Regions from separate parts of the Azonexus sp. GW821-FHT04F04 genome, predicted to be linked through region 3. Evidence: predicted binding sites of a transcription regulator. Region 3 holds the regulator's gene; each other region holds the start of a gene.
What was found. The regulator sigma-54, encoded in region 3, starts transcription at its own class of promoters, with help from an activator protein. The targets are predictions, from matches to a motif close to TGGCACGCTTNCTGCTNA.
Positions count from the first base shown of each region.

Region 1: a site for sigma-54 is predicted at 2,126-2,143, ahead of flgB (flagellar basal body rod protein FlgB). Genes of this name have one in related genera too.
Region 2: a site for sigma-54 is predicted at 2,195-2,212, ahead of AC07TV_RS12645 (CmpA/NrtA family ABC transporter substrate-binding protein). Genes of this name have one in related genera too.
Region 4: a site for sigma-54 is predicted at 3,110-3,127, ahead of glnA (type I glutamate--ammonia ligase). Genes of this name have one in related genera too.

Region 1 is NZ_JBWKSX010000013.1:57,653-62,556, forward strand. It holds gene flgE (flagellar hook protein FlgE) at 1-559, opposite strand, end outside; gene AC07TV_RS19960 (flagellar hook assembly protein FlgD) at 581-1,252, opposite strand; gene flgC (flagellar basal body rod protein FlgC) at 1,264-1,674, opposite strand; gene flgB (flagellar basal body rod protein FlgB) at 1,686-2,096, opposite strand; gene flgA (flagellar basal body P-ring formation chaperone FlgA) at 2,198-2,869, shown strand; gene flgM (flagellar biosynthesis anti-sigma factor FlgM) at 2,934-3,212, shown strand; gene AC07TV_RS19985 (flagella synthesis protein FlgN) at 3,212-3,670, shown strand; gene motD (flagellar motor protein MotD) at 3,689-4,492, opposite strand; gene AC07TV_RS19995 (flagellar motor protein) at 4,492-4,904, opposite strand, start outside.
Region 2 is NZ_JBWKSX010000005.1:261,505-266,408, reverse strand. It holds gene AC07TV_RS12660 (transporter substrate-binding domain-containing protein) at 1-812, opposite strand, end outside; gene AC07TV_RS12655 (sirohydrochlorin chelatase) at 1,101-1,472, shown strand; gene AC07TV_RS12650 (ANTAR domain-containing response regulator) at 1,490-2,065, shown strand; gene AC07TV_RS12645 (CmpA/NrtA family ABC transporter substrate-binding protein) at 2,362-3,639, shown strand; gene ntrB (nitrate ABC transporter permease) at 3,774-4,709, shown strand; gene AC07TV_RS12635 (ABC transporter ATP-binding protein) at 4,724-4,904, shown strand, end outside.
Region 3 is NZ_JBWKSX010000001.1:158,880-163,783, reverse strand. It holds gene hprK (HPr(Ser) kinase/phosphatase) at 1-552, opposite strand, end outside; gene ptsN (PTS IIA-like nitrogen regulatory protein PtsN) at 562-1,008, opposite strand; gene hpf (ribosome hibernation-promoting factor, HPF/YfiA family) at 1,065-1,391, opposite strand; gene AC07TV_RS00765 (RNA polymerase factor sigma-54) at 1,407-2,879, opposite strand; gene lptB (LPS export ABC transporter ATP-binding protein) at 2,907-3,641, opposite strand; gene recX (recombination regulator RecX) at 3,638-4,069, opposite strand; gene recA (recombinase RecA) at 4,062-4,904, opposite strand, start outside.
Region 4 is NZ_JBWKSX010000001.1:544,325-549,228, reverse strand. It holds gene AC07TV_RS02690 (efflux RND transporter permease subunit) at 1-981, shown strand, start outside; gene AC07TV_RS02685 (DUF4124 domain-containing protein) at 1,063-1,512, opposite strand; gene glnA (type I glutamate--ammonia ligase) at 1,622-3,037, opposite strand; gene AC07TV_RS02675 (cation diffusion facilitator family transporter) at 3,226-4,398, opposite strand; gene AC07TV_RS02670 (rhodanese-like domain-containing protein) at 4,446-4,898, shown strand.

The DNA of each region.
Region 1 (4,904 bases), on a different contig from region 3:
TTGAACTATTGTAAGTATCCGGATCGGTCGGATCGAACGGCGTCTGAGCCGGAACCGTCTGGCGAGAATCCAGATTGGCTGTCACTGCGGCAGTACTGGTCGGATTCGGTGTGCCAGTGACGAAATCAACTTTGAGTTGATCGGTCGGTGGCTGCTGCGGAATGCTGCCGGTCGAGTCGGCGAGCACACCAAGCAACTTGCGGTTCTGGTCATTGATGATGAAGCCATCCTTATCCAGATGGAACTGACCGTTGCGCGAATAACTTACCGAGCCGTTCTGGGTCAGTCCAAAAAAGCCCGTACCGTTGATGGCAATATCCAGCGGGTTGTTCGTCGCGGTAATGTTGCCCTGGGTATATTGCTGCAGGACCCCGCTCAACGTGCTACCAATACCGATTTGCGAACCGCCGCCCCCTTGCAAGGAAGCACCATATACATCGGCAAAGTGCGTAGCCGAGGACTTGAAGCCGACAGTCGATGCGTTGGCAATATTGTTACCGGCAACGTCCAGCGCCTTGGAAGAGGAAGCCAGACCGCTCAAACCTTGTTGGAATGCCATGATGTACTCCTTGACTCAATCTTAGTAAATCTGTTCGACGGAACTGAAATCGACCAGGCCTGTTCCGGGAATTTCCAGCTGAAAGCCGTTCTGCCCCCTTACAAGAGCAGATACCGTGCCAACCTCCAGCGCCGTCGCCGTCACCTTGTTTGCCCCTTGGGTAGCCTGCACCGAGAACTGGTAGGTTTCATTCGCCAAACGTGTTCCGTCCGCATTCTTGCCATCCCAAATAAAGTCAATCACGCCTGCCTTTTGGGCACCGAGGTCCTCCTGAGCGACCTTCACGCCTTTAGAGTCGCTGATAATGATGCTGACTTTGTCCGCGTCACCATCCAGCTTGACCCCACCCAGCGCACCGTTATCACCCAACGGCAGAGAATTGCCGGCGGCAAGGACATTTTTGCCGACCAGAGAAGAGGACTGCATGGAAAGTGCATCGCTGTAGGATGTCAGCAGCTTTTGCAGAGTACTGTTCAGGCTGTCGATACCCTTGACTGTATTGATCTGTGCCAGTTGACTGGTAATTTCCGCGTTATCCATCGGATTAAGCGGGTCCTGATTCTGCATCTGGGTAACCAGCATGGTCATGAAACGGTCGCCTAATTGATCAGCCGTGCTGGTCGTTGACGTTTTGTTCTCGGAAAGTTGCTGTATAACCGAGTTGACCGTGGAACTACTAGTAACGCTACTCATGACTCATCTCCTTATTGACCGATCTGCAGCGTGCGCAGCATCATCGTTTTTGCGGTATTCATAACCTCGACATTCGTCTGATACGAGCGCGAAGCGGAAATCATGTTGGTCATTTCCTCAACCACATTGACGTTCGGGAAAGCGACATAACCCTTTTCATCGGCGGCTGGATTTTTGGGGTCGTACACCACCCGCGGCGGTGACGCATCATCAACGACCTGACGTACGCGCACCCCCTTCGAAATATCTCCGGCGCCACCCATTGGCGTGGCCTCAAACACCACCTGCTTGGCTCTATAGGGCTGCCCGTCCGACGATACGATGCTGTCAGCATTGGCAAGATTCGAGGCTACCGCGTTGAGGCGCATTGACTGCGCAGTCATCGCACTAGAGGACACCTGAAAAACATTAAACAAACTCATTCAGCCTCTCCTTAACTTTGACTGGACGCCATTGCACTGCGCAGCCCTTGGAACTTGCTGCTGATCATCTGGGTAAGAATCTGGTACTGGAGGGCGTTGTCTGTAATCTGGGCGCGCTCGACATCCATATCGACAGTGTTGCCATCAACAGCCGACTGAGTCTCCGTGCGATATTGCAGTGTCCCAGAGCCGCTCATACCATTTCCCTGCTGATGCGCGCTGGAGGTCACGGCCATGCTCAACGCCCCAACATCGGCACGACTAGCCAAGGCGTTTTGCATGGCTGACTTGAAATCAATATCGCGAGCCTTGAAATTCGGCGTATCAGCATTGGCAATGTTCGATGCCAACACCTGGTGGCGCTGGGTACGCAAATCAAGCGCTTTGCTAAGAACCGAAAAACTTTGGGCTATATTCGACATCGTTAACTCCAACAATCGTTGGCTAACGAAAAGCACACTTCATGCCACAACAAAATTGACGCGCCGTAGCGGTCTCAATAGGGCAAAATGCAGCAATGAATATGCGTCTTCTTGCCCTGCCTTGTTTGCTGGCCCAATGCTTGGTCGCCCTTGCTGCCGACTCGGCAACGATTCTCGACACAGCAGAACAGCATATTCGCCTGCAAACGAAAAACCTGGGCGGCAAAACCACCATCACAATGGGGCAGTTTGATGCCAGCAGACTCTCGCCATGCACAGTACTCGAGGCATTTACGCCGCAAGGCAGCAAGGTTATTGGACGAATCCACGTTGGTGTCCGCTGCCTATCGCCGAACAGCTGGACGGTTCTGGTACCGGCTCAAATTGCCGTGGCCGGCAACTATGTCACGACCAGCCGACCACTAATTGCCGGTCAAGTGATCAAGGAATCCGACTTGGTCACACTCAGTGGAGATATCTCCCATTTACCAGCCGGCGTCGCCAGCGATCCCGCTGGCGTAGTCGGAAAGACCGTCCGTAACTCACTAGGCGCAGGCCAGACCATACGCTTCGACCAGTTAGTTGCCCCGATAGTCATCCGCCAAGGCCAAACCGTGCGGGTAATTTCGAAAGGCAACGGTTTCTCCGTCAGCGCTGAAGGCAAAGCAATCAACAACGCGGCGATTGGCCAGCCCGCGCAGATTCGCATGAACTCAGGCCAGACAATAACAGGCACTGCCCGAGCAGACAGCTCCGTAGAAATCGAATTTTGAGCTAAAGTTTCACCATTGGCGGCCGATATACCGTTTAAGATCAAAAAGCATTGCGAGCCACATCATGAAAATTGACAGTAAATACAACCTTGGCACGACGCCGGTTACACCACGCCCCGTCACACGCGGATCACAAGAGACCGCATCCACAGCGGAGTCGGTGAGTCTGAGCCAGCTCGCAGGTGCCTTGCAAGGCGCCGAGAAACCGCCGGTTAATGCTGCACGCATTCAGGAAATCAAGGAAGCCATCTCCCAAGGCCGCTTCAAGATTAATCCAGAAGCAATAGCAGATGGACTGATCCAATCCGCCCGCGACCTTCTCGACTCTCAGCGCAAGGCCTGATGAACGCTGTCGTCGCCCTGTTAAAGCGGGAAACCGAACTGGTTATCCGTTTTCGCGACACGCTCTTGCGCGAGCAGGATATTCTGCGCTCCGGCAGCTCTGATGGATTGACTGAAGTAAATAATGAAAAGTTATCGCTGGTCGAATTCCTAAATCAAGCTGGCACCGAACGTTCGCGCACCCTTTCATCCGGCGGCGAGCCTACTATCGACATGCAAGCATGGTTTTCGGCACACCCACAGGAAAAAGAATCCGCTGCTCTTTGGGAGGGCATGTTGAAAATTGCACGGGAAGCCCGCGGGATAAACGAGCTAAATGGAAACCTGATTAGTGTACTGCATCAAAAAACCAGCGAAGCGCTCGCCATCCTGACGCATTCCCAAGCAGACCAATCTCTATATAGCAGTAGCGGCCAGGCTGCCATGAGTACAGGTAGTCGAATCATCGACTCGGCTTGATCTCTAAATTGAAGCAGATCAGCGACCAATTTCCTTTGGCGCTTCGTTGATCTCAGTGGGCTCTTCCGGGCGATTTGAGTCAATCATGACGCTGACACGGCGATTTCTGGCCCGTCCTTCCGGAGTCGTATTGGTTTCAACTGGTCTGGTATCACCATAGCCAATTGCCGTAAGTCGCTCGGCCCCCACCCCCCCATCGTTAAACAGCCTGAGCACCGTCGTCGCTCGCATCGCTGACAATTCCCAATTGGATGGGAATTGAGGCGTAGCTATCGGCACATTATCTGTGTGCCCCTCAATTGTGATCGGATAATCCGTATCGGCGAGCACCTGCGCGATAACACCCATGGCGCTAATTGATGCTGGCTGCAAACGCGCCTGCCCTGCGGAAAACAGAACGCTGTCATTTATCTCGATAGTCACGCCACGACTCGTCTCCAGCAGGCGAACTTTGCCTGCTGCGACAAGCGGCTGCAGCGCCTCCATGATGCTGCCTGCCACATTCTTCATCTTTTGCCGCTGCTCGGCCTTTTTGGCCTCGTTCTTGACCGTCTCCGGCGCCTTGTCAACTTTGATGACCGGCCGCGGCAGCATGGGGAGGGCACCCTGAATGACCGCTACCGGCTGCCCACCCGACTCGCCTGTTTTGTTGTTGAAAGCATTGGTCAGCGAATTGGACAGTACCTTGTATTTCCCTTCGTTTACCGACGACACGGCATACATGACCACAAAAAACGCAAACAGCAGGGTGATGAAATCGGCGTAGGAGACTAACCAGCGCTCGTGGTTTTCAGGCTCCTCATCTCTACGCTTGCGGGCCATCAGTGAAGATAGCCTTTCAGGCGCCCTTCAATAATTCGGGGATTGTCACCGACCGCAATGCCGACAAGACCATCAACAAGCATTTCACGCGATGAAACCATACGCATCACGTAATACTTAAGTTTGGCTGCGATAGGAAGATAGACAAGGTTGGCCAATCCGACGCCATAAATCGTTGCGACAAACGCTACAGCGATTCCTCCGCCGAGCTTGGTAGGGTCTGACAGATTCTCCATGACATGAATCAACCCCATCACAGCCCCCAGAATCCCTATCGTAGGGGAGTAGCCTCCAGCCGCATCCCATATTTTTGCCGACTGGCGCCACTCATCTTCAAAGGTGCCTATTTCGACCTCCAGCAATTCCCGGATTCTCTCTGGATCTGCACCATCGACAAGGAGTTGCAGGCCCT
Region 2 (4,904 bases), on a different contig from region 3:
GTCAGGTTCCAGGCCAGCAGTACGGTGCCAAGCAGCACCATGGAAAGAACGCCCCAGCCCAGATAGCGACCGTAGGCCCCGAGATCGAGCGGTGTGCCAAACCATTTTTTTCGAAGCGCGGCCTCTTCATCGGCGCTGATCGCCTGCATGCCTTGCTCGATCACCTTGAGCGTTTCAAGATTGCCCTTGCGGACGGCACGATGGAACTGGCCCTGGTAGAGCACGAATGCCTTGAGAAAGGTGTTCTCGGCTTTGGCCTTGTAAAGATAGAAGTTTCCCGGATGCTCGTCGAGACAGAAAACCTTGACCTCCTGACGCTGGGCGGCATCGATCAACTCGGCATAATTCCGGTAAACGAGCAGATTGGTAATCCCGTTCTCGGCCAGCTTGTCGATGCACGCATCGCCCGCCTGGACCCCGACCTGAAAGCCGTGAAGTGTCGATACGCCGCTGATGCCAGTGATTGAGGCGTGGTTGAAGATGGCAACCGGGAGGTCGGCGTAGGGGGCCGAGAAGTCATAAAAAGGTTCGCGTGACGGCGTGCGAAAAATCATGTCGATGACGTCCGCCCGGCCATCCTTGAGCATTTCCTGCGCTTCCGCCCAGTTTGTCGCGGTCAACTGGATTTTTACGCCATTTTTCTTTTCCCAGAGGTTCCAGTAGTCGACCAGATAGCCCTCGGGTTCGCCAGCCGAGTTGCGGAAAAGATAGGGCGGGTAGTTGTCATCGGTGACGACATGAAGAATGCGGGGAGCACTTTCGGTGCCGTTGCTTGCCGCCAATGCCGCAACTGACCAGAGGGCGCTGGCCAAACAGCACAGAAAAACTGTCAGGTGCCAAAAGATGATTTGACGATTCAGTAATCCTCGCATTCTTCCCCCGTCCGGGCCCCGTCCATCGGGTATCTTTCGAATTTCGTCCATCCTATCGCAAGCGTTGGCAAAGTGCACGATGCGGTTTTCCTGGCTTGTCTTTTCGTCACATTTCGAGGCCGTTCATGGTTTTTGCGATATCCCGGGGAATCCTCCAGTTAAGATATCGCACTACCTGCGGCCACCAGTTCCGGCGGCCAGACTGAACAAACGAACGGAAGATTTGCCATGACTACCGCCCTCATCCTCTTCGCCCACGGCGCTCGCGACCCGGAATGGGCCAATCCGATGCGCCGCGTGCAGGCGGCCATTCGCCAACGCATGACGAGCGTGCCGGTCGAACTGGCCTTTCTCGAGTTCATGAGTCCGACCTTGCCGGAGCGGGCCGCCGAGTTGATCGCCCAGGGCGCCGACAAGATCGTCGTAATGCCGATGTTCGTCGCCCGTGGCGGCCATTTGAAGAAGGAGACGCCGGAGATGATCGAAGCGCTACGGTCGACCTATCCGAATGTCGAATTTTCGCTGGGCAATGCCATCGGCGAGCATGAACTGGTGGTTCAGGCCATGGCGACGGCGGCGCTCGAGGTTGCTGGCCTGTAGCTTGCTAGTCAAGCCTCATGATTACCGTACTCGTTATTGATGAATCCCGTTCCCGCGCCGGCGAAATCTGTGCCGGTCTCGCGCTGGCCGGCTATCAGGTCGCAGCCATTCTGGCCGGCTCGGAAAACCTGACAGCCGAAGTCGAGCGTCTGCAACCCGATGTCATCCTGATCGACACCGACAGCCCGAGTCGCGACACCCTCGAACATCTGGCGGCAATGAACAAGGATATGCCGCGCCCGGTTGTCATCTTTACCCAGGAGGATGGCCAATCAACCATCCGCGACGCTGTCAAGGCAGGCGTTTCGGCCTATGTCGTCGACGGTCTCGACCCGAAACGGATCAAGCCGATTGTCGAAGTGGCGCGGGCTCGTTTCGAGGATACCCAGGCCCTGCGCCGGGAACTCGACGAGGTCTCGCAGAAATTGACCGACCGCAAGCTCGTCGACAAGGCCAAGGGCGTCCTGATGAAGGCACGTGGCCTGGACGAGGATGCGGCTTATCACGCCATGCGCAAGTTGGCCATGGAGCGCGGTCAGTCGATGGCCAAAGTGGCGCGCGACGTCATCGATATGGCGCGCGTGCTGCTCTAAAGCTGTGCGGTAAAACCACTTGCTGCACTGCAATAGTGCATCGGTGCCGGCCCGGGGGGGCAAGAAATGCAGATACCAAGTAATTGAAAATAAAGTAGTTATTTGTAACTAGTTCTAAATAACTAGGCCTGGCACGGCCATTGCGATAGTCCTGTCAAAGCGCACGGTCAATGGCGGCCGGGCGAGAGTCGAGTAAAGCCGATTCAAGGACAAGGGCGTCCATCCGAGCTGCCAACCGGCAGCCAGGATGAGACGCCCATTTTGTTTTTTAGATTCTCGTAATCAAGGAGCAAGCAATGGAAGACAATAAACTGGTCGTGCCGGAAGTCGTCGCTGACAAGCCGAGCTTTTCACGTCGTGATTTCGTTTCAACTGCCTTGGGAGCCTCTCTGATGGCCATGGTCCCTCCCGGCGTTCGCAGCGGTGCCTGGGCCGCTGGTTCCGACGCCCCCGAAAAGAAGGAAGTCCGTATCGGCTTCATCCCGCTTACCGACTGCGCCTCCGTCGTCATGGCCTCGGTCATGAAATTTGACGAGAAGTACGGCATCAAGATCATCCCGACCAAGGAAGCCTCGTGGGCTTCGGTGCGCGACAAGCTGGTCAATGGCGAACTCGATGGTGCCCACGTGCTGTACGGCCTGATCTACGGCGTCCAGCTCGGTGTCGGCGGTCCGAAGAAGGACATGGCTGCGTTGATGAGCCTGAACAACAACGGCCAGGCGATCACGCTGTCCAACCAGTTGAAGGACAAGGGGGCCACCGATGGCAGCAGTCTGGCCAAGCTGGTCGCCAAGAAGGAGCGCGAATACACCTTCGCCCAGACCTTCCCGACCGGCACCCACGCCATGTGGCTGTACTACTGGCTGGCCGCCCAGGGCATCAACCCCCTGAAGGATGTCAAGACGATTACCGTGCCACCGCCGCAGATGGTCGCCAACATGCGGGTCGGCAACATGGATGGTTTCTGCGTCGGCGAACCGTGGAACAACCGCGCCATCATGGACAACATTGGTTTCACGGCAACGACGACCCAGGATATCTGGACTGATCACCCGGAAAAGGTGCTCGGCACGACGGCAGACTGGGTCAAGCAGAACCCGAATACGGCGCGCGCTGTGGTCGCCGCCATTCTCGATGCCAGCAAGTGGATCGACGCCTCCATCGCCAACAAGCAGAAGACGGCTGAAACCATCGCCAGCAAGGCTTACGTCAATACCGACACCGAAGTCATCGTCGCCCGCATGCTCGGTCGCTACCAGAACGGCCTCGGCAAGAGCTGGGATGACAAGAACTGCATGAAGTTCTTCAACGATGGTGCGGTCAACTTCCCTTACCTCAGCGATGGCATGTGGTTCATGACCCAGCACAAGCGCTGGGGCTTGCTCAAGAACCATCCGGATTATCTGGCGGTCGCCAAGCAGGTCAATCGCATTGACGTCTACAAGCAGGGCGCCGCTGCCGCGGGTGTGGCCCTGCCGAAGAGCGAGATGCGGACCTCGAAGATGATCGACGGCGTGGTCTGGGACGGCAAGGATCCGGCCAAGTACGCCGATGGCTTCAAGGTCAAGGCTTAAATCAAGCCCGGACTCGTCATTTCCGGCATGACTGGGAATCCAGACGCCTCATCCTGGATTCCCGCGTTCGCACCCCAAGGGTACTCCCTGCGCGGCGCGGGAATGACGGCTCACCAAACGCTTAGGAGAGAACCATGAGCGCACTGACGATGAATGTTGAATTTGGGGCAAAAATTCCGGTTGACCGTGGAATTCAGGAAGTCGCCGTCGTAGAAGCGGCAGCTGCTCCCGCCAAGGAAAAGATAATGGAAAAAACAGTAACCGTCCCGGCCGAGCCGGGCACTCCCTTCAGCGAAAGGCTGGCCGGTGTTGGCCGCGCCGTCCTGCCGCCGCTGCTCGGCATGGTGGTGCTGATCGGCATCTGGTACATCGCCACGATGAAAGGCGGCAGCATTCCCGGCCCGCTGCAAACCTGGGATGCGGCCACCCTGCTGTTCGCCGACCCGTTCTACCAGAACGGCCCGAACGACCAGGGCATCGGCTGGAACATCCTGTCCTCGCTGCAACGCGTCGGCATCGGCTTCGGCTTTGCCGCGGTGGTCGGCATCCCGCTTGGCTTCATTCTTGGCCGCTCGGCCTTCCTGTCGGCCATGATCAATCCGATCATCAGCCTGCTCCGTCCGGTTTCGCCGCTCGCCTGGCTGCCGATCGGCCTGCTCGTCTTCAAGCGGGCTGACCCGGCGGCGACCTACACAATCTTCATCTGCTCGATCTGGCCGATGATCATGAATACCGCCCAGGGCGTCCAGCGCGTGCCGCAGGATTACCTCAACGTCGCCCGCGTCCTGGCGCTGTCGGAGTGGAAGGTCGTCACCAAGATCCTGCTGCCGGCCGTGCTGCCCTACATCCTGACCGGCATCCGCCTGTCCATCGGCACCGCCTGGCTGGTCATCGTGGCCGCAGAAATGCTCACCGGCGGTGTCGGCATCGGCTTCTGGGTGTGGGACGAGTGGAACAACCTGAAGGTGGAGCACATCATCATCGCCATCTTCGTCATCGGTATCGTCGGCCTCATCCTCGAACAAAGCCTGATCCTGCTTGCCAGGAAGTTGACCAAGGAATCGTCATGAGCGGAGCGCACAACATGGAAAAGTTCGTACAGGTTCAATCCGTTGGTCAGACCTTCGATACCAAGAAGGGCAAATTTGTCGCCCTGCGCGACATCAACCTGACCATCAAGCAAGGCGAGTTCGTCGCGCTGATTGGTCACTCGGGCTGCGGCAAGTCGACGCTGCTCAACCTGATTGCCGGCCTGACCAAGCCAA
Region 3 (4,904 bases):
CATTTCGACAACATCATCGGCAACCAGCCCATGGCCCCGCGAAATAAGCTCCAGAGCCAACTCAGACTTGCCTACTCCGGAGTCGCCGGTAATCAGGACGCCCATCCCGAGAACATCCATGAAGACGCCGTGGAGGCTGACCGTATCGGCCAGGCGTGCTGACAGGTAAATGCGCAGCAGATCGATGATTGCCGAACACGGCTTGGGTGAAAAAATCAGCGGTGTCGTCAATTGGGTGCAGGTCTCGACCACCAATGGTGGTGGCGTCAGGCCATCCGCGACGATGACGGCTGGCGGTTGGGCCCCGAGCAGATCACTGAGCATCTGTGCGAAGCGACGCTCGCCAATGCGCATGGCCCACTCATATTCCGCCAGACCAAGGACCTGCAGACGCTCCGGATGAATAATATTGATGTGGCCAACCAGATCGGCACCGTAATTATTGGAGCCCTTGATCTCGATGCGGCGGTCAGCATGGGGGACGATATTCCAGCTCAACAGCAACTTTTCGCGGTTGTCCTCGTAAAGCTGAACCAGACTTACGTGACGCACGAACTAAACTCAGCCCTGAAAAAGGGCGACTACGGCGGCTGGATCAGCCGCGGCGTGCAATTTTTCGCGGAATGCCCGATCGGAAAAGTTCTGGGCCAACTCGGAAAGTATCTGCAGGTGCTGCTCGGTCGCTTGCTCGGGAACCAATAGCACGAAGAGCAGATCGACGGGTCGCCCGTCCGGCGAATCAAAAGGAACCGGTGTTGCCAGACGCAGAAAGGCGCCAACGGCTTGTTTCAGCCCCTTGATTCGACCATGGGGAATTGCTACACCCTGACCCAAGCCGGTGGAACCGAGCTTTTCGCGGGCGAACAAGCTATCGAAAATGATCGATCGGGCAAGACCAAGGCGATTTTCGAAAAGCATGCCTGCCTGTTCGAAGACCCGCTTCTTGCTGCTGGCCTCAAGATCGAGCAGAACCTGATCGGTTGATAGAAGGTTGGTTAGGGGGTTCATAGGGAAGGTTGGAAAAACAAAGGCCGCAGCCTGTTACGGTGCGGCCCGTTCAACGCTTATTCAGCGACGGAGTGCAGCCCCGGCTTGTCACCGCGATGGTGGTCCTGGACTTTTTGCTTGTACTTCTGAACCTGACGGTCCAGCTTGTCGAACAAGGCATCGATAGCGGCGTAGAGATCGTCACCGGACTCTTCAACGTGGATGTCCTTGCCAGGCACGTGAAGCGTGACTTCACCTTTCTGCTTGAGTTTCTCAACCGACAACACGACGCTGACGCCGGTTACCTTGTCGAAATGGCGGATCACGGGATCCAGCTTGTTCTCGACGTATTCGCGAAGTGCCGGGGTAACTTCAATGTGGTGACCACTAATCTGCAGATTCACTTTATTCTCCTCTCTCTACAGGGTCTTGCGTAAATTGACCGGTGGGATGTTGAGCGACTCGCGGTATTTTGCAACCGTCCGTCGGGCAACTACGATTCCCTGCTGGCCTAGTATTTCGGATAATTGACTATCCGACAAGGGCTTCTTGCCATCCTCGGCCGAGATCAATTGCTTGATCAGCGCCCGGATGGCCGTAGCAGAACAGGCACCACCGGTATCGGTGGAGACATGACTGCCGAAGAAGTATTTGAGTTCGAAGATGCCGCGCGGCGTCGCCATGTATTTCTGGCTGGTGACACGCGATACGGTCGACTCGTGCAAACCGAGAATGTCAGCGATTTCGCGCAAAACGAGCGGGCGCATGGCGACTTCTCCGTGTTCAAAGAATTGACGCTGACGGTCAACAATGGCCTGCGTAACACGATGAATTGTCTCAAAACGCTGCTGTACGTTCTTGATCAGCCAGCGAGCCTCCTGCAGCTGTGTCGACAGGTTGCCGTTACCACGTCGCTGCTTGGCAAGAATTTCGGCATAAAGACGGTTGATACGCAGGCGTGGGTAAGCGTCAGGATTGATGTACGCCGTCCACTTTCCCTTGAGCTTCTTCACAATCACGTCCGGCGTGATATAGCGCGCTTCAATCTGGGAAAAACGGGCGGCTGGCCGCGGGTTGAGGCTGGTAATCACAGCCTGTGCAGCCTTCAGCGACTCGTCGTCGCAACCAGTCAGACGGCGAATCTTGGTGAAATCACGGGCGGCCAGGAGTTCCAGATGCTTCTGGACGATAGTCAAAGCCAGATCCCGGACCTCATCGCCGCGCGGCAAGGCTTTTAGTTGCAGGGCCAGACATTCCTGCAAATTTCGGGCACCAATCCCGACCGGATCGAAATTCTGGATGTGATGCAGCGCGATTTCGAGCTCTTCGATTTCAATTTCGTACTCCGGCGGCAGCGTTTCCCAGAGCTCCTCCAGCGTAGCCGACAGATAGCCGTCGTCGTCGAGCGCCTCAATCAGGAAGCGCACCAGACTGCGGTCACGCTCCGAAACCTGGGTCATGCCCAATTGCCAGCCGAGGTGATCGCGCAGGCTGATCGTCGTGCCGTGCGTATCCTGTGAATCGCTGTCGTCGTCCTCATCCCGCCCGGCGCCGGTAAAGGTGCCGGCGTCAGCGGCCCAGCGGTCATCGTCGACATCAGAGGGAGCGGAAGGTACGTCCTGCTCGCGGTCGTCACGTGCATCACGCTCTTCGCGCTCGACCCTTTGTTCGCGTTCGCCTTCGGTGGTCTGCGGAGAATCAAATTGCTGAGCGCCGGAAAAAGCCTCGCCGCCCTGTTCGTCCTCGCGCTCGAGCATCGGATTCTCGAGCAAATATCGCTCGATTTCCTGCTGCATTTCGATCGTCGACAACTGCAGCAGTTTGATTGACTGCTGCAGCTGAGGAGTCAGCGCCAGATGTTGGGAGAGTTTTAGCTGGAGTGCCGGCTTCATTGGTTGGGGTCGGTTTCTATCTTCCGGTCAGAGCTTGAAGTGCTCGCCGAGATAAACCTTTCGTACGCTTTCATTATCAACGATTTCGTCCGGCCGTCCAGCCGCCAGAACGTTTCCGGCGTTGATAATGTACGCGTGGTCGCAAATACCCAGCGTCTCGCGGACATTGTGGTCGGTAATCAGGACGCCGATTCCGCGCTCCTTGAGGAAGCGGATAATTTTCTGAATTTCGAGCACGGCGATCGGATCGACGCCGGCAAACGGCTCGTCAAGCAGGATAAACCGTGGATTGGTCGCCAGGGCGCGGGCAATTTCAACGCGACGCCGCTCGCCACCGGACAGTGCCGAGGCATTGACGTGGCGGACGTGGCTGATATGCAGTTCGGCCAGCAACCCCTCAAGGCGATCGTTCAACTCGGCTTGCGGCAATTTGAGCAGCTCGAGGATGGCACGGATGTTTTCCTCGACATTGAGCTTGCGGAAAACCGAGGCTTCCTGCGGCAGATAGGACAGGCCAAGCCTCGCCCGGCTGTGCATCGGCAGGTGAGTCAGGCGATTGTCGTCGATATAGACTTCGCCGCCGTCAGCCGCGACCAGCCCGACGATCATGTAAAAACAGGTGGTCTTGCCGGCACCGTTCGGACCAAGCAGACCGACGACTTCACCGGACTTGACCTCGAAAGAGACGTCTTCGACGACTGTCCGCGCCTTGTAACGCTTCTTGAGATTGTGGGCCGAGAGTTTGGCTGCCGGCATGTTCATTCATCCACTCCCTGCATGGCCCGCCGAATGGCGTCGTTGGAAAAGCCACGATATTGCAGGAAACGCATCTGTTTGCCACGCTCCTCGGCGGTTTCCGGCGGTCGACCGAACTTTTTGGTCCAAATTACCCGGCAGCGTTCGGTTTCATCACCGGCTTCGGGCAGGGCCTTGGCGATGTCGGCATCGCTGACGCCTTGCTGGCGCAACTCCTGGCGCAGTCGCGCATCGCCGTAACGTCTTCCCCGCACTGCAACCCGTTGAGTAGCGTAGCGGCAATCGGAGAGCAGGCGTTCGGCCTGCAAGGTATCGAGCACTGCCGACAGCTCTTCCGCCGATTCGGCATGCGGAGCGAGCTTGGCCTGCAAGCCGGCCCGGCTGTAGTCACGCCGGGTCAGCAATTGCAGGGCGCGGACGCGCAAGTCAGGCATCCGCCGCAGCCGCCTTGGTCGGCTTGATGACGGTGGTGCTGGCCGCTTCGCGGATCTTCGCCTCGATTTCCTGGGCGATTTCCGGGTGCGACTTCAGGAATTCGCGGGAATTGTCCTTGCCCTGGCCGATCTTTTCGCCCTTGTAGGAGTACCAGGCGCCGGATTTTTCGACCAGCTTGTGGGAGACGCCCATTTCGACCACTTCGCCCTGACGGGAAATGCCTTCACCGTAGAGGATGTCGAAGATGGCTTCGCGGAAGGGCGGAGCGACCTTGTTCTTGACGACCTTGACCTTGGTTTCGCTGCCGATGACTTCGTCGCCCTTCTTGATCGCGCCGATGCGGCGGATGTCGAGGCGAACCGAAGCGTAGAACTTGAGCGCGTTGCCGCCGGTCGTCGTTTCCGGCGAACCGAACATGACGCCGATCTTCATGCGGATCTGGTTGATGAAAATGACCAGCGTGTTGGTCTTCTTGATGTTGGCAGTCAGCTTGCGCAGGGCCTGGCTCATCAGGCGGGCGTGCAGGCCGACCATCTGGTCGCCCATTTCGCCTTCGATTTCAGCGCGCGGGGTGAGGGCGGCGACCGAGTCGATGACGATGATGTCAACCGAACCGGAGCGAACCAGCATGTCGGCAATTTCAAGGGCTTGTTCGCCGGTATCCGGCTGCGAGATCAGCAGGTCGCCGACATTGACGCCAAGCTTCTGGGCGTATTGCGGATCGAGCGCGTGTTCGGCGTCGATGAAGGCAGCAACACCGCCGAGCTTCTGCATTTCGGCCACGACTTGCAGACAGAGCGTGGTCTTGCCGGAAGATTCCGGACCGTAGATTTC
Region 4 (4,904 bases), 390 kb from region 3:
ATGCGCGAGAATCCGGAGTTGTCGAACGTTAATGTCGACTGGAGCGAACTGTCGAAGTCGGTCGAGATCGAAATCGATCAGGACAAGGCCCGCCTGCTCGGTGTTTCCAGCCAGGATATTGCCGCCCTGCTCAACATGTCGCTCAACGGCTATACGGTGACCAGCTACCGCGAAGGCGAGAAGAGCATCGATGTCGTCCTGCGTGGTGACCGCGAGGAACGCAACCACCTGTCGTCACTGGATGATCTGTCGGTACCGACACGCGCCGGCAAGAGCGTTCCGCTGAGCCAGATCGGCCGTCTCAAACACGGCTTCGAAGCAGGACTGATCTGGCGCCGCGACCGCCTGCCGACGATCACGGTGCGCGGCAACCTGTACGGCAAGATTCAGCCTGCCACGGTCGTCGACCGCATCAAACCGGAGATCGATGCCATCCAGGCCACCCTGCCCGACGGCTATCGCATCGCCACCGGAGGCTCGGTCGAGGAATCCTCCAAGGGCTCCGGCTCGGTGATGGCCGGCATCCCCCTCTTCGTACTGGCCGTGATTACCATCCTGATGATCCAGTTGCAAAGCGTTTCCCGCGTCGTCATGGTGCTGCTGACTGCTCCGCTCGGCATCATCGGGATAGCGCTGTTCCTGCTCGTTTTCCGGCAACCTTTCGGCTTCATGGCGCTACTCGGCACCATTGCGCTGTTCGGAATGATCATGCGCAACTCGGTGATTCTGGTCGACCAGATCGAGCAGGACATGGCCGCCGGCAAACCGCGCCACGAAGCAATTATCGAGTCGACCGTACGGCGTTTCCGGCCCATTGTGCTGACTGCAGCAGCGGCGGTGTTGGCAATGATTCCGCTGTCGCGCAACGACTTTTTCGGACCGATGGCCGTCGCCATCATGGGCGGCCTGATCGTCGCCACCGCGCTCACCCTGCTCTTCCTGCCAGCTCTCTACGCGGCTTGGTACAAGGTGAAAGCTTAGGTCAGTGATGGCCCGGCAATCGTTTGAAAAACGAAGGGCGCCGTAGCGCCCCAAATCTGGAAATCAATTTACGCCTGGCGGTTATTTCAGGTTGCCGAGTTCCTTCTGAATCGCCTGGATATTGCGTTCATGCTGCCCGACGCGGTCACGATAGGGGGCCATACGGTCGCTAGCCGCACCTGCCGTCTGCTGCTCCGACAAGTCCTTGCGCGCCTGCTCCAGATTACGCTGCTCCCCGGCCAACTCCTGCTCCAGAATATGGCGCCGATCGCCATCACGCGCCCTCTGGGTATCCTCCTGTACGCGCGGAAAGCCGGCCGGTGACGGATTGGCTGCAGTTCCGGCCGACCGCGCTTTTGGCGGTGCAGGAATGGCATTTTCCTGGCCGCTGGAAATCACCTTGCAATTCTTGTCGAGTCGTGCGCTGGCATAAGTCGTGTTGCCGTTGGCATCGACACATTTGTAGATCGTCTGGGCGAAAACCGAGAGCGGCAACAAAGTGATCAGCAGAGCAAGCGAACTGCGCTTCATCGTCATCAATCCTGTCAATTTTTTGAGTGTACCGGACTTAACGGCCGAGCCAGGAAAAAGTAAACAAAAAAAGGGCGGGAAATCCCGCCCTTTTTGCGTATCCGGCTGATTAGCAGGAGTAGTACAGATCGAACTCGACCGGGTGGGTCGTCATGCGAACCTTGTTCACTTCATCCATCTTCAGGTCGATGTAGGCATCGATCCAGTCGTTGGAGAAGACGCCGCCACGGGTCAGGAACTCATGGTCGGCTTTCAGCGATGCCAGGGCTTCTTCGAGGGAAGCGCAGACGGTCGGGATGGCTGCATCTTCTTCCGGCGGCAGGTCGTACAGGTTCTTGGAAGCCGGATCGCCCGGGTGAATCTTGTTCTGGATACCATCCAGGCCGGCCATCAGCAGGGCGGCGAAGCACAGGTACGGATTGGCGATCGGATCCGGGAAGCGGGTCTCGATGCGACGAGCCTTGGTCGAGGCAACGTACGGAATGCGGATGGAAGCCGAACGGTTCTTGGCCGAGTAAGCCAGCTTGACCGGAGCTTCGTAGTGCGGGACCAGACGCTTGTAGGAGTTGGTACCCGGATTGGTGATGGCATTCAGTGCCTTGGCGTGCTTGATGATGCCGCCGATGTAGAACAGGGCTAGTTCGGAAAGACCTGCGTAGCCGTCGCCAGCGAACAGGTTCTTGCCGTCCTTCCAGATCGACTGGTGAACGTGCATACCGGAACCGTTGTCGCCAACGATGGGCTTCGGCATGAAAGTGGCGGTCTTGCCGTACTGGTGGGCAACGTTGTGCACAACGTACTTCAGGATCTGGGTCTGATCGGCACGCTTGACCAGGGTGTTGAACACGGTACCGATTTCGCACTGACCGGCAGTGGCGACTTCGTGGTGGTGAACTTCAACCGGGCAGCCGAGGGCTTCCAGGGTCAGAACCATGGCCGAACGGATGTCGTGCAGGCTGTCGACCGGGGGAACCGGGAAGTAGCCGCCCTTGACGGTCGGACGGTGGCCGGTGGAACCGGAAGCGTCGTTCTTCTCGCCCGAACCCCAGGCTGCTTCAGCAGAGTGGATCTTCAGGGAGCAGCCGGACATGTCGACATTCCACTCGACGCCGTCAAAAATGAAGAACTCGGGTTCCGGACCGAAGTAGGCGGTGTCGCCAATGCCAGAGGACTTCAGGTAGGCTTCAGCGCGCTTGGCGATGGAGCGCGGGTCGCGGTCGTAACCACGGCCATCGGTCGGATCGATAACGTCACAGGTCAGAACGACGGTGGTTTCGTCGAAGAACGGGTCGATGTAGGCAGTTGCCGGATCCGGATTCAGCTGCATGTCGGAGGCTTGAATGCCCTTCCAGCCGGCAATCGAGGAGCCGTCAAAAGCGTGACCGTTTTCGAACTTGTCTTCGCTGAAGGCAGAAACCGGCACGGTGACGTGCTGTTCCTTGCCGCGGGTATCGGTGAAACGGAAATCGACGAACTTGGCGTCGTTTTCCTTGATCATCTTGAGCACGTCTTGCGGGGTTGCCATAAGCCTTAATCTCCTAAGAAAACAAGTTGCCGGGCGATCCGGCGACAATCAAAAAATGGTAACCCGGTACATTTAGCAGAAAGTGTGCCAAAGGCTGACGAGTAATCTTTGTATTTTGCCACAACGAGATGCAGGGTTTAAACAAAGAATTGACGCACCACAACCGTGCAACCAACAAAATCAATGCACTATTCTGGTGCGATCAGACAATTCAGCGATACACGCCGAATCAAGGGGTGTAGCTTGAGGCGATCGACCAGAAGGTTCTCTGCCTGGCGAAGTGCCTCGCCGTTTTGAAACAGGACGTGACTGAAGAAGATTTCAGCTTCGACTTGGCCTTTCAGGTAGTGCAGGACGATTTTTTCCGGTTCGGGCAAACCGACAAGCAGTGGCTGCAATTCGCCAAGCAAGGCATCCCGCGCAGGCAATCGCGTGGCGTAGGAGTCCGGATCCATGTCATCTTCCGGGTCGATATGGACGAGCACGTCGAGCACCTCTGGATGTTCGCGCAGAACTCTGGCGCGCGCCGATTCGGCAATGCGATGACCTTCGGAGACGCTGATCCGCGAATCGACCTGGACATGCGTGTCAACCAGAGCCTGGTGTGCCATGCGCCGGGTCCGCAACTGGTGCAGGTCGCGCACACCGGGTGTCGCCAGCAGGGTCTTCCGGATGGCTTCGACCTGAACGTCGTCGAGGCCGGTATCGATCAGTTCCTTGATCGCCCCCCAGGCCAGACCGGCGCCCATGTGCAGGATCATGAAGCCCATCAGCGCCGCCGCCAGCAGGTCGAGAAAAGACCAGCCCATCAGCGCACCGCCGATGCCGACCACAACGACCAGCGCTGAAGCCGCATCGGCCCGCGTATGCAGGGCATTGCCGATGAGCAGTTGCGAGCGCAGCCGTTCGGCAACGCGGATCAGGTAGCGATACAGCCCTTCCTTGGCAATGACCGTGGCCACCGCCACCCACAGCGCCGAATATTGGACGGTCGGCAAGGCTTCGATGTGCTGGAGACGCATGCCGGATTCCCAGAGGATGCCGCCGCCGATCAAGGTCAGCGAGGTTCCGAGCACCAGCGTCGCAGCAGTTTCGACGCGAGCGTGGCCGTAGGGATGGGACTGGTCTGCCGGCTGGGCGCTTTGCCGGCTGGCGTAGATGACGAGAAAGTCCGACAGCAGGTCGGAGAATGAGTGCAATCCGTGGGCGACCAGCGACTGCGAATGAGCCAGCCAGCCGACGATCAACTGGGCGATGGTCATCACCAGATTGACCGCGACGCTGACCCAGGTCGCCTTCTGCGCCGCGGCCGAGCGCTCGGCCGGCGTGGCGGAGACGGCGAGGTGATGCTCAAGTCCCATGATGTCTGCCCTATACTATTAACGTGTAATTTTAGCAGTTGGACATTATGGGAAAGTTAACCGAAATACTCAGTCTGGCCCAAGCGCGGGGCAAAGCCCTTGGCCGCGCCTATCAGGGCGAGTTGACGCCGCAGGAGGCCAGCGACCTGTTGCGGCTGGCGCCCGGCGCCAAAATCGTCGATGTCCGCACGCGGGCTGAATGGGACTGGGTTGGCCGGGTCGCCGGGGCGGTCGAGATCGAGTGGAATCAATACCCGGGCGGCGTGCGCAACCCGAATTTCGTGGCCGAACTCAAGCGCCAGGTCGACCCCGAAGCGCTGGTCATGTTCCTCTGCCGCAGCGGCGTACGCTCGATCGCTGCCGCCACAGCCGCCACCGAAGCCGGTTACAACGCCTGCTACAACATCCTCGAAGGCTTCGAGGGCGACAAGGATGCCAACGGGCATCGCAACACCATCGGTGGCTGGCGCAAGGCCGGATTGCCGTGGATTCAGGGATAATTCCAC